One region of the Pseudomonas sp. PS02288 genome, then DNA from elsewhere that is predicted to be linked to it. Evidence: riboswitches for the same ligand, from Rfam matches in the RefSeq annotation. Region 1 holds a riboswitch; each other region holds the start of a gene.

Region 1 (3,912 bases):
TGCCGGCGCTGCAGGCGTGGCTGGAGGGGACGGGGATGGACTGCCAGGGCTGGCTGAAGCGGCTCTATGCCAGCGATTTCAATGCGCGGTTGCGGGCGCTGGGTGGTGAGATCGTCATCGCCGAAAACCGCGGCAAGGTCGACGAGAGCCTCTATTGCCTGCGTCGACTGCTGTAGGGGCACCGCGCGTACCTTGGCGGCGATTGTGGTGCGCATGCGCACCCTACGAGGCAAGTGAAACTCGGGGTGCGCCTTGGAGCAATCTGCCGGCTGTATCAGACGCTGCGCCTGGCGCGGCTGAAGAACCAGGCGCTGGCGAGGCCGAGGGCGGCCCAGAACAGGGCGTTGGTCAGCAGGGAGGCGTAGATGAACTCCTGTGCCAGGGCTTCGGGCGCCAGGCTTTGGTGGACGTCCGGCTGCGGCGCGCCGATCAGGTGCGGCACCAGCAGTAACGCCAGACCAAGGATGCGCAGCGCCCAGTTGCGGCCGAAGGCTATCAGCCCCAGACCGGCCGCGGTGGCCAGCGCCGTGCCGATCCACCAGTACTGGCGCAGCAGCAGGTCGGCGGCCGCGGTGCCCGGCACTTCCGGCGGCAGGCCGAGGGACGGCGCCAGGTTGAACACGGCGAAACCGCCCAGGCCCCAGAGCAGGCCCTGCCAGGTCCTGCCGGGTGCGCGCAGGGTGTAGAGGCCGGCGAGCATCAGGGCAAAACCGACCGCCACGACCAGGTTGCCGAGGCCGGTGAACAGGGTGCGCTGCAGGCCGTCTTCCGGGCTCCAGGCTTCGCCGCCGTGCTCATGGGCCGCTGCGCCGGCTTCGTGGCTGTGCTCGGCCTGCGCGCTGGCGCCGGCGTTTTCGTAGGTTTCCGCCTTCAGGATCAGCGGGCTGACCCAAAAGCTCTGCAGCAGGGTCAGGAAAATGGCCGCCAGCAGCCCGGAGAAGCCCGCCGTCTGTGCGATGCGCTTGATCATCGGTTCGCTCCTCAGTGGCAGGGGAAGGCGGCACTGTGGCGGGTGTCGTGGGCGGCGTTGTGCACCAGCTCCATGTGCGAGAACCCGGCGAAGTAGATCAGCGCGGCGCCGATCAGGATGCTGCCGACGGCCAGCGTCAGGCGTTGCGAGAGGGGGAGCGTAACGGCGGTGCTGGAGGGCAGCGTGCGGCTTGTCATGATGAAGACCTTCCAATGAGTCGAGTGATCGGCACGCGTGGAAGGACGCAAGACGGGCAGGCGGGGCGCGTGAATGCGGCAATCGCACACGCGGTGAAGCGGGCCTGTTTCCGGCGCGTCCCGCCCACCGCGGGTTGCCAAAGGGATTCCAGGCCGGTCTCCGGGCTGGCGAGGCGGCCTGTACGTGGCGTACAGGCCTGAAGTCTTCACCTTCCCGGATCGCGGTCCAGTGGTATGCCGAAGGCTTCGCTCGCTTACCGTTGCGGGGGCAGCGCCGGACTCGCTCGATCGCCTGGATCGGACCCACCGGCTTCCCGTTTAACCTCGTGGCGTTGACACGAGACACCTGAAAAACACGCGCCACCTCATCACGAAGGTGGTGCCTCGTCAACCGGGCCGGCGTTCGTGCGATTGCCCCGGCCCCGGCGAAAGGCTACCCTGCCGGCCAACGAACAGGTGCCCCGAGCGCGACCGCGCGAGGGGCTGAAACGGGAAGTCCGGTGACCTCGGGGGTAAACCCTTCGAGCATTCCGGCGCAGCCCCCGCTGCTGTAGAGCCTGACGAAACCGCACGATGCCACTGACTCCGGTCGGGAAGGCGCGGTGATCGGATGAAGGCGAGCCAGAAGACCGGCCTGATTCGAGAACAAGGTACGTACCCCGGGGTGTGGGTGGTTGCCGGTGCTGTCGTCTGCCTCGCGCAGCCTTCCTCAGTCTCGTCACCTGCGCGCGATGCCTGCGCATCGCGTCCCTGCCCGTGGTTCGTGCCATCGAATCCTGCCCGCCCGCGCGGCGGCGCATGGGCCTGGAGTGTGCAGCGATGATCGACGAACAGAAGAAGCAGAACCACGCCGAGCGGATGAAGCGCAAGAAGGAGGTGGTCGACGCCGGCATCGAGCGCGCCCAGGTGGAGCGCGGCATCGTCGTGCTGATCACCGGCAACGGCAAGGGCAAGAGCACCTCCGGCTTCGGCACCCTGTACCGCGCGCTCGGCTACGGCCATCGGGCCGGCGTGGTGCAGTTCATCAAGGGCACCCAGGCTTCGGGCGAAGTCACCTACCTGCGGCAGAACGCGCCGCTGGTGGAGTATCACGCGATGGCCACCGGCTTCACCTGGAACACGCAGAACTGGGACGCCGACAAGCTCGCCGCCGACGAGGCCTGGACCCACGCCTCGCGCATGCTCGCCGACCCGCGGCTGAACCTGGTGCTGCTCGACGAGCTGACCTACATGCTCAAGTACAACTACCTCGACCTGGAGATGGTGCTCGACGCCATCCGTGCGCGCCCGGCCAGCCAGAGCGTGATCATCACCGGCCGCGCGGCCAAGCCCGAGCTGATCGAGCTGGCCGACACGGTGAGCGAGATCCGCGACGTCAAACACGCCTACAACGCCGGCGTGAAAGGCCAGGCGGGTATCGATTTCTGATGCGCAACTGGGCGGTTCGGCGAGTGCGTCGGTCTGCGGCGATGGCGCGTATCCATCCTGCGGGCGGCGCCCATGCGGCGGCGCGCCTGCTGGCCTGGCTGCTGCTCGGGCTCGCGCCGCTGGCCGGCGCGGCCCCGTTGCCGACGGTGGTCTCGACCAACCTCTGCGCGGACATGTTGGCACTGAGCCTGGCGGCCCCGGAGCAACTGCTCTCGGTGTCGCGCAAGAGCCAGGACGCGCGGGTGTCGTCGATGCCCGAGCGGGCGCGGCGCTTTCCGGCCAACGATGCCGGCGCCGAGGAAATCATCGCCCTGCACCCGGACATCGTGCTCGCCTCGCGACGCTGGCAGACGCACAACCGCGCCGAGCTGCTGGCCCGCCACGGCATCCGCACCGTGGTGCTGCCGTACCCGACCACCTGGCAGCAGATTTTCGACAGCACCCGCTTCGTCGCCGCGCAGATCGGTCGCGAGGAGGCCGGCGCCGCGCTGGTGGCCGACGTGCAGGCCCGCCTGGCGCGGCTGCGCCAACATCCGCGCCCGTTCAGCGCGCTCTACCTGCGCGCCAACGGCGGCAGCGCCGGCGCCAACACCTACGTCGACAACGTCTTCCAGGCGGTCGGCGTGCGCAACCACATGGCCGACCTCGGCCGCTCCGGCTGGGGCCGCTATGCCCTCGAGGAGCTCATCGCCCGGCCGCCAGACGTGTTCGTCACCGCCGACCTGCTGGTCGACGACGGTTACGCCAAGTCCGCCTATTCGCGGCACCCGCGCCTGCAGCAACTGATGGCCGCCAGACCGGTGGTCAGCATCGGCGGCAACCGCTGGGGCTGCAGCGACTGGCAACTGGTGATCGCCGCGGAAGACCTCGCCGCCCAGCTCGACCGCCTCGGAGCGCCGCGATGATGCGCCTCGCTCCGGGCCTCAACCTGTTGTTGCTGGCGGCGCTGGCGCTGCTGTTCCTGCTTTCCCTGGGCATCGGGCCGGTGCCGCTGACGCTGGGCGAGGTCGGCCACGCGCTGTTCCGTTCAAGCGCGGAGACGGCGAACCTCGCCGACGTGCTGGTCCAGCAGCACATCATCGTCAACGAGATCCGCCTGCCGCGGGTGCTGCTGGCGATCCTCGTCGGCATGTCACTGGGCACCGCCGGCGCCGCCATGCAGGGCCTGCTGCGTAATCCGCTGGCCGAGCCGGGGCTGCTCGGGGTCAGCTCCAGCGCCAGCCTCGGTGCGGTGCTCTGCCTGTATTACGGCGTCAGCGCGCTGAGCCCCTGGCTGGTGCCGGCCTCGGCGATGGGCTGCGCGGCGCTGGCGACCCT
Region 2 (3,912 bases), on a different contig from region 1:
GCCGTGCCCATGCTTAAGCGCTTCGCACCCCTCGTGCCTTTGGCTCTGTTACTCGTAGTCACCGGTTGCGCCACCACCTCTTCAACTTCGCTGCAAACCGAGCCGAACCAGTCCCTGCCGGTTCACAGCCGCAGCTCCACCGCTGCCGAATCCATTTTCGCCAATGTCGATGTCGACGCTGACGACGAAGCCCGCGACGAGGTTGCCGAGCAGCCCGCGCACTTCAGCTCGGACAAGTCCTACAAGCTGCCCGACCTTGCCGACAGCATCCTCGAACGCGGCTTCCAACTGGTCGGCACGCCTTACCGCTTCGGTGGCCTGAGCGAAAAAACCGGCTTCGATTGCAGCGGCTTCGTTGGCTTCCTGTTCCGCGAAGAGGCGGGCATTCAACTGCCGCGCTCGACCCGCGAGCTGATCAATCTGGACGCGCCGCTGGTGGCGCGCAACGACCTCAAGCCGGGCGACATCATCCTCTTCAACAACCGTGGCCGTGGCCGCGTGTCCCACGCCGGCATCTACATCGGCGACGACCAGTTCATCCATTCCTCCAGCCGCCGCAGCGGTGGGGTTCGGGTCGACAGCCTCGACGATCGCTACTGGCGTTCCAGCTTCATGGAAGGCAAGCGCGTCCTGGTCGCCCAGACTTCCCTGGCGAAGAGCGGCTACCGCCCCTGATCCCTTGCGTGGCCCGGGCTTGCGTCTGGGCCGGGCTGTCGGCAGAGTAGCCGCACTCAGGATAAGGATCGCCCGTCATGGCCTGTCCGGCTCGTCTCTCGCTCATATTCGTCGCTGCTCTACTGGGTGCCTGCGCCAGCAGCCCGCCGCCCTCGGCTCCCCAGCCGGTATTCGTCGATCCCTCCGCACAGTTCTCGCCCTCGTCGGATGACGTGCTGTTCCGCGCGCTCGGCCTCGTCGGCACGCCTTATCGCTACGGTGGCAATACGCCGGACAGCGGTTTCGACTGCAGCGGACTGATCGGCTTCGTCTATCGCGACGCCGCCGGCATCAAGCTGCCGCGCTCCACCGGAGAACTGGTCAACCTGCGCGCGCCCAGCGTGTCACGCGCGGCGTTGCAGCCGGGCGACCTGCTGTTCTTCGCCACCAGTGGCGGACGCACCGTCAGCCATGCCGGCATCTACGTGGGCGAGGGGCGCTTCGTGCATGCGCCGTCCAGCGGCGGCACGGTTCGCCTGGACAGGCTGGCCGATGCCTACTGGCAGCGCAGCTACCTGAGCGCCAAGCGTGTGCTCGACGGCGATCACCTCGCACGCAACCCCTGAACCAACCCTCCACGCCGTGCCCGTGCTCACGCCTGCCGTGCGGCGCCGGGCACCGGCCATTCCAGATCGAAGTGCGAGCCGAGGACAAAGCGGCCATCTAGCCAGTCCCAGCGCTCCACGCACGCCTGTTTGCTACCGGCCTTGCCGACGCGCAGCTTGTTGAAGGAGTTCGGCGAAGTCCCGCGCACCCGCGACGAGAGCGTGGTCCCGGCCTGCACCATCCAGATCTCCCGCGACAGCTGCGGGTACTGCTTGCTCAGGGGCAGCACGTAGGGCAGGTGAATGTGCCCGCCCAGCACCAGGTCGAGCCCGGCCTCGGCCCAGCGGCTGAGCGCGTGGGAGGCGCCGTGCTGCAGGTTGCTCAGGTCGCTGCTGACCATCGCGCCGAACGGCTGGTGTGCCACCACCATGCGCAGCTTGCCGGGCGCCGAGGTGCGCAGGTGCTGGCAGACGCGGCGCACCTGCTCCGCGGTCACCAGGCCATCCTTGTGGCGACGCGGCGCGGTGGTGTTGAGCCCGATCACCAGCAGTTCGTCGTTCTCGAACACCGGTTCCAGCTCCCTGCCGAAATGTCGCCGGTAATTGGCGTACGGCCTTAAGAAACGTTCGACGACGTTGTACAGCGGGATGTCGTGGTTGCCGGGAATCACCAGCGTGTCGGGGATGCCGTGGCGTTCCAGGCGCTGCACGAACGCCTGCGCGGCGGCGAACTGTTCCGGGCGGGCCCGCTGGGTGATGTCGCCGGAAAGAATCAGCAGGTCGGCGCCGTGTTCGCGCACGTGGTCTTCGAGTGCGGCCACCACCTCAGGCCGCTCGGTGCCGAAGTGGGTGTCGGAGATTTGTAGGATCGTCGTCATGGGCGAAACAGTACCTGCCTTGGCCTCGTTCGGGGGACGTAACAGAGGTTTCGATAGGTTCGCTGCGGAAAAAGTCCCTCCCGAAGCGAAATCCCGGTCACCGAACATGCCGGTCAGGTTCTCCCGGATGCCGGCGATTGACGCGTTCCGGCCCAGCCTCTACCCTTCGCGGCTTGCTTCAGGTGCCCCTCCGATCGACGTCGGCGGGGTGAAACAGGGAAGCCGGTGCGTCCTGCCTCGAACCCCGAGAAGGACCATTCCGGCGCTGCCCCCGCAACGGTAGGCGAGTCGTGCGACCGCGTTAACCACTGTGCTCTGCATGGGAAGGTGCGTTCGCCGGAACCCGAAGGTTCCTCTCGCAAGCCCGGAGACCGGCCTGTCGCAGTTCACGGCATCGCGGAGGGCGTTGCTGGGCGTATCTGCCTTTCCTGGCCGCTGCGTCGCAGCTCTCCGCCGCCTTTCCCTGCTTATGTCGTGCGGGTGGCACGGCGGAGACCATTCCTTGAAGCGCACGCCTTTTCTCAGGCCGGCGGCATTTTCGCTGCTGGGCTTTTCCTCGCTTTCCCTGGCCGTAGCGGCCGAACAACCCCTGTTGCTCGACGAACAGGTCAGCACCGCCACGCGCACCTCGCAGGAGGGCATCGCGGCGACCACGGTGATCGACCGCGAGCAGATCGAGCGCAGCCAGGCTACCTCGGTGCCCGAACTGCTGCGCCGCGTGCCCGGCGTCAGCTTGGTGAACAACGGCGGCCCCGGCAAGAGCACCTCGGTCAGCCTGCGCGGCAGCAACTCCAACCATGTGCTGGTGCTGATCGACGGCATTCGCGTCGGCTCGGCGACCACCGGTGATGCCGCCTTCCAGAACCTGCCGGTCGAGCTGATCGAGCGCATCGAGGTGGTTCGCGGCCCGCGTTCGGGGATGTATGGCTCGGACGCCATCGGCGGGGTGATCCAGATTTTCACCCGCAAGGGCAATGCGAACGGCGGCGCCAAGCCATTCCTTTCCGCCGGCTACGGGACCCACGACAGCTACAGCGGCAGCGCCGGCGTTTCCGGTGGCGATCGCGACGGCTGGTACAACCTGGGCGTCAGCAGCAATGCCACCGACGGCATCAGCGCGCGCTCCGCCACGGCCGGCTACGAGCCCGACGCGGACGGTTACCGCGAACTGGCCGGCACCTTCAGCGGTGGCTATCGCTTCGCCAGCGGCCTGGAGCTGGACGGCAACCTGCTGCAGTCGAACTCGCACAACGACTACGATTCCGGCACCCGCGCCAACGCCGACGGCGTGCAGAAGGTCGCCGGCGTCCGCGCCCGCTATCGTCCCCTGGAGCCGTGGCTGATGACCCTGCAGGCCGGCCGCAGCGAGGACAAGAACGACACCTACTCCGGCTCCACCTTCAACACGCGCATCGACACCCGTCGCGACAGCTTCAGCTGGCAGAACGACTTCAGCGTCGCCGCCGGCCAGTTGCTTACGCTCGGCTACGACCACCTGCACGACGAGGTGAACGGCACCACCGCCTTCCGCGAGGATTCGCGCGACAACGACGGGCTGTTCGGCCAGTACCTGGCCAGCTTCGGGCGCAACGAGTGGCAGCTCAGCCTGCGCCGCGACCGCAACGAGCAGTTCGGCAACCACACCACCGGCAACCTCGGCTGGGCGTTCGCGCTGAGCGATGCGCTGCGCTTCACCAGCAGCTACGGCACCGCGTTCAAGGCGCCGACCTTCAACCAGTTCTATCACCCGGTGAACGGCAACCCGGACCTCGATG
Region 3 (3,912 bases), on a different contig from region 1:
CGTGCCGCGCACCGGTTTTCGCGAAGGAGAGGATTGCCCGGGGGCAGCGAGCGGCACCGACAATCCGTGCAGGGTTGGTTAGCAGGTGGTTATTCATAAGCCAATCGACCCCCCTTCCCGGCAAAAGGTTGCCTGGGAATTCGTCTTTGAGAAGTAAGCCGTTATTTTTGCTGAATTAGATTTTTTTCAACGGCGGACGGCGGCTTCAACGAAGCGGCAGGAACGGCCCTGAAGCGGGCTTTTTCGGCAGTATGGCGTCTAGCATGAAGGCACGGGGCCAGCGTCTTGGGAGTTTCCCCGGCGTCTTTTCCTGCCGCTGCCGGCCCAGGTCAAATTTTGTCATTTCATGCGGCTGGCAATGTGCGGGGACTGCTGGCAGATTGTCGGTCGCTGTCAGGCCGTCATCCGATCAGGACTTCATGAGCAATTCCTCCCGCCGCACCTTCTGCTACGCCAGTCTGCTGATTCTGGGCATCGCCCTGATTCTCGTCCTGCCGCTCAAACTGTTGCCGAGCCTGCTCGCCGGGCTGCTGGTATTCGAACTGGTGAACAGCCTGGCGCCGCTGTTGCAACGCCTGTTCGCTGGTCATCTCGGGCGTCTGCTGACGGTCGGGCTGCTCGGCGTCATGGTCGTCGGGGTGCTGACGCTGGCGTTCGCCAGCGCGTTCTCCTTCGCCCTGCTGGAACTGAACAATCCGGGACAGATGCTCGGCAAGCTGATGGGCGTGGTCGACCGCGTGCGCGAGCAGGTGCCCGAGGGGCTGGTGGCCTACCTGCCGGCCAACGTCGACGACGTCCGCCTGACCCTGCACGACTGGCTGCGCCGTCACGTCGGCGAGCTGCAACTGCTCGGCAAGGGCGCGGCGCATCTGTTCGTCACCGTGCTGATCGGCATGATCCTCGGCGCCGTGGTCGCGCTGCAGCGCCTGCCCGATCCGCAGACGCTCAAGCCGCTGGCAGGCGAGCTGCTGGTGCGGGTGACGCGGTTCACCGCGGCGTTCCGCAACATCGTCTTCGCCCAGTTCAAGATTTCCCTGCTCAACACGGCGTTCACCGGGGTCTTCCTGATGGGTGTGCTGCCGCTGTTCGGCATTCACCTGCCGCTGACCAAGACGCTGATCGTGCTGACCTTCGTCGTCGGGCTGCTGCCGGTGATCGGCAACCTGATCTCCAACACCGCGATCTTCATCGTCGGTTTCTCGCTGTCGCTCTGGGTCGCCGTGGGCGCGCTGGCGTACCTGATCCTGATCCACAAGGTCGAGTACTTCCTCAATGCGCGGATCGTCGGCGGGCAGATCAACGCCAAGGCCTGGGAGCTGCTCCTGGCGATGCTGGTGTTCGAGGCCGCCTTCGGCATCGCCGGACTGGTCGCCGCGCCGGTCTATTACGCCTACCTGAAGAGCGAGATGAAGGCCCAGGACTGGGTCTGACAGGCGCCGCTCTAGGGCCCGCAGTTCCTGTAGGTGGTGACGAAGAAGCCGGCCGAAGCCGCTCCGTAGGCTACCCGCGCGACCACATCCCGCCTCCGGGCCGACGCAGCGTCCTTGTTTTCCTCGAGGGCGCCGACTAAGGTGCGCGACGTTTTCATTTCCGCCGAGGTACGCGGGCCACAGGGCCGGCGTTAATCGGGAAGCCGGTGCGCCCCAGTCTTACTGGGCAAACCCGGCGCTGCCCCCGCAACGGTAATCGACCGCGATCCGCCCGGATCGCACTCCGCTCAACGGCCACTGTGCGCATGCATGGGAAGGCGAGCGCGAGCCGCGTCGAGAGCCCGGAGACCGGCCACGGCGGAATGCCACTGGTGTTGCGGAGGGCGACACCATCAGGCGTCGGCCCGCGCACGAAACGGCCCGCGTCTGCCTGCCCTCCTCGAACGTCTCGCCGACCTTGAGGATTTCCCATGACGCTTTCCCGCCTCGCCTTGACCCTGGCCCTGCTGCCGACCCTGCCGGCCCTGGCCGAAACCCCGTCGCAGGACGACGCGCTGAAACTCGACGAACTGCTGGTCACCGCCAATCGCAGCGTCGAGGCGCGCAGCCAGAGCTCCGCCGCCAGCACCGTGTTCACCCGCGCCGACATCGAGCGGCTGCAGGCAAGCGACGTACTGGACCTGCTGCGTCATGCTCCGGGTGTGAGTATCGCGCGCAATGGTGGGCCGGGCAGCCTGTCCGGGCTGTTTATGCGGGGCACGAGCAGCGCTCAGACCTTGGTCCTAGTGGACGGCGTACGCATCTCCAGCGCCTCCAGTGGCACCAGTGCATTGGAGAACCTGAATCTCAACCAGATCGAACGTGTGGAGGTGGTGCGAGGGGGCCGCTCCGCACTGTACGGCGCAGACGCGATTGGGGGCGTGGTGCAGATATTTACCCGTCGAGGAGATGCTGGACTGACCCCACGCCTTCACTTCGGGATTGGCAGCCATGGCACCTTCGAGCGCAGCCTGGGCATCGCGGGCGGAGATGAGGAAACCCGCTTCGACCTCAGTGCATCCCTTGGCGAGACCGTGGGCACTCAGCGAACCGACCTTCCCGGAAGCGATGACAGTGCCTACCGCAACAGGGCATTCAGCCTGAGCCTGTCACATCGTTTCAGCGATACGTTGAACGGAGGTATCAGCCTGCTGCGCCAGAGTGGCCAGAGTGAATACGACAACTCCGATTACCCGACCACCCCGGCGGATACCGATTTTGAGCTTTCCAGCGGTAGCGCATTTCTCGAAGCAGAAATGAACGATCAATGGAGTGGTCGTGTTGAACTAGGGCACGCCGAAGACAGGCAGACCTCTCATGCGTCCTATGGAAACTCGGTCTACAACACCTATCGCGACCAGGCATCCTGGGTGAACCAGTTCGAACTCACCGACGCCCAGCGACTCCAGCTGGGAGCCGATTGGTATGAGGACCGGCTAAACAGCGACAACGCTTTTATCAAGGATTCGCGTTGGAACCACGGCTTCTTTGTTCTGCATCGCATCGAGACCGGCAGCTTCTCTACCGAACTGGGTGCACGCTACGACGATAATCAGGCCTATGGCAGCCATACCAGTTGGAACGGCGCATTCACTTATCATTTAAATCCCGACAACGACCTGATCGCGTCTTATAGCGAAGCATTCCGCGCGCCGACCTTCAACGATCTGTACGACCCCTTTGGCGGGGGCAACCTTGATCTTGATCCTGAAAAGGCACGTAGCTTCGAGCTGCAGTGGCGCAGCCAGCTGGCCAAAGCCACGCGCCTTGAATTGTCGCTATACCGCACCACCATCGATGATGCGATCGTGGGGTATCCGCCGATGAACATAGACAAGGCTCGCATCCATGGTTTCGAGGCGAGCCTTGCGCAGGACTTTTTTGGCTGGCAGGCCCAGGCTAGCTTCACTCTGGTGGACGCCCGCAACGCCAGCAGTGGGAGCAGTGCTGGTAACCGCCTGCCACGCCGCCCTGAGAACAGTTTCAAGCTCGACCTGGACCGCCGCTTCGGCGACTACAGCGTCGGTGCCAGTTGGCAACTGATCGGCCATACGTGGAACGACGTGGCAAACGATCAGGAGATCGCAGGGTATGGACTGCTTGACCTGCGCAGCGCTTGGCAAGCGCGCCCGGATCTAAGGTTTGATCTAAAGATCGACAACCTGCTTGACCATAATTACTACCAGACCCTTGGCACCGCTTACGACGCGTCCTTCACCAGCGTGCCCTATCGATACGAAGAGCTGGGACGAACCGCTTTGCTCGGGATGACTTGGACTCCAGCGCTTTGAAGCCCTGCTTAGGAACGAAGAGGCCCGCCTTCGCGGGCCTCGATCGATCTCCTGGGTTCATTGCGGCGTTCAGTGCGCCACGCGGCCAGGTATGGGCGTCGCCGTCTGCAAGGGCGGGCCGGGCGCAGCGTTGCCCGATTTCTCTTCGCGGC

Evidence for each region. Region 1 has a riboswitch for cobalamin ahead of cobO (cob(I)yrinic acid a,c-diamide adenosyltransferase). Riboswitches for the same ligand answer to the same signal wherever they lie in the genome.
Region 2: linked by a shared signal. The riboswitch ahead of btuB (TonB-dependent vitamin B12 receptor) and the one ahead of cobO (cob(I)yrinic acid a,c-diamide adenosyltransferase) in region 1 are both predicted to bind cobalamin.
Region 3: linked by a shared signal. The riboswitch ahead of QMX85_RS10510 (TonB-dependent receptor) and the one ahead of cobO (cob(I)yrinic acid a,c-diamide adenosyltransferase) in region 1 are both predicted to bind cobalamin.

Annotation. Positions count from the first base shown of each region.
Region 1 covers NZ_JASCPA010000071.1:7,680-11,591, forward strand. Annotated here, with positions in the region: gene QMX85_RS20925 (hypothetical protein) at 1-176, shown strand, start outside; gene QMX85_RS20930 (CbtA family protein) at 275-970, opposite strand; gene QMX85_RS20935 (CbtB domain-containing protein) at 982-1,167, opposite strand; cobalamin riboswitch at 1,301-1,532, opposite strand; cobalamin riboswitch at 1,605-1,820, shown strand; gene cobO (cob(I)yrinic acid a,c-diamide adenosyltransferase) at 1,990-2,595, shown strand; gene QMX85_RS20945 (ABC transporter substrate-binding protein) at 2,637-3,500, shown strand; gene QMX85_RS20950 (iron ABC transporter permease) at 3,497-3,912, shown strand, end outside.
Region 2 covers NZ_JASCPA010000012.1:82,828-86,739, forward strand. Annotated here, with positions in the region: gene QMX85_RS07645 (C40 family peptidase) at 10-675, shown strand; gene QMX85_RS07650 (C40 family peptidase) at 753-1,280, shown strand; gene QMX85_RS07655 (metallophosphoesterase) at 1,307-2,137, opposite strand; cobalamin riboswitch at 2,301-2,532, shown strand; gene btuB (TonB-dependent vitamin B12 receptor) at 2,607-3,912, shown strand, end outside.
Region 3 covers NZ_JASCPA010000021.1:7,406-11,317, reverse strand. Annotated here, with positions in the region: gene QMX85_RS10520 (type IV pilin protein) at 1-34, opposite strand, end outside; gene QMX85_RS10515 (hypothetical protein) at 420-1,430, shown strand; cobalamin riboswitch at 1,580-1,802, shown strand; gene QMX85_RS10510 (TonB-dependent receptor) at 1,901-3,760, shown strand; gene QMX85_RS10505 (methyl-accepting chemotaxis protein) at 3,830-3,912, opposite strand, start outside.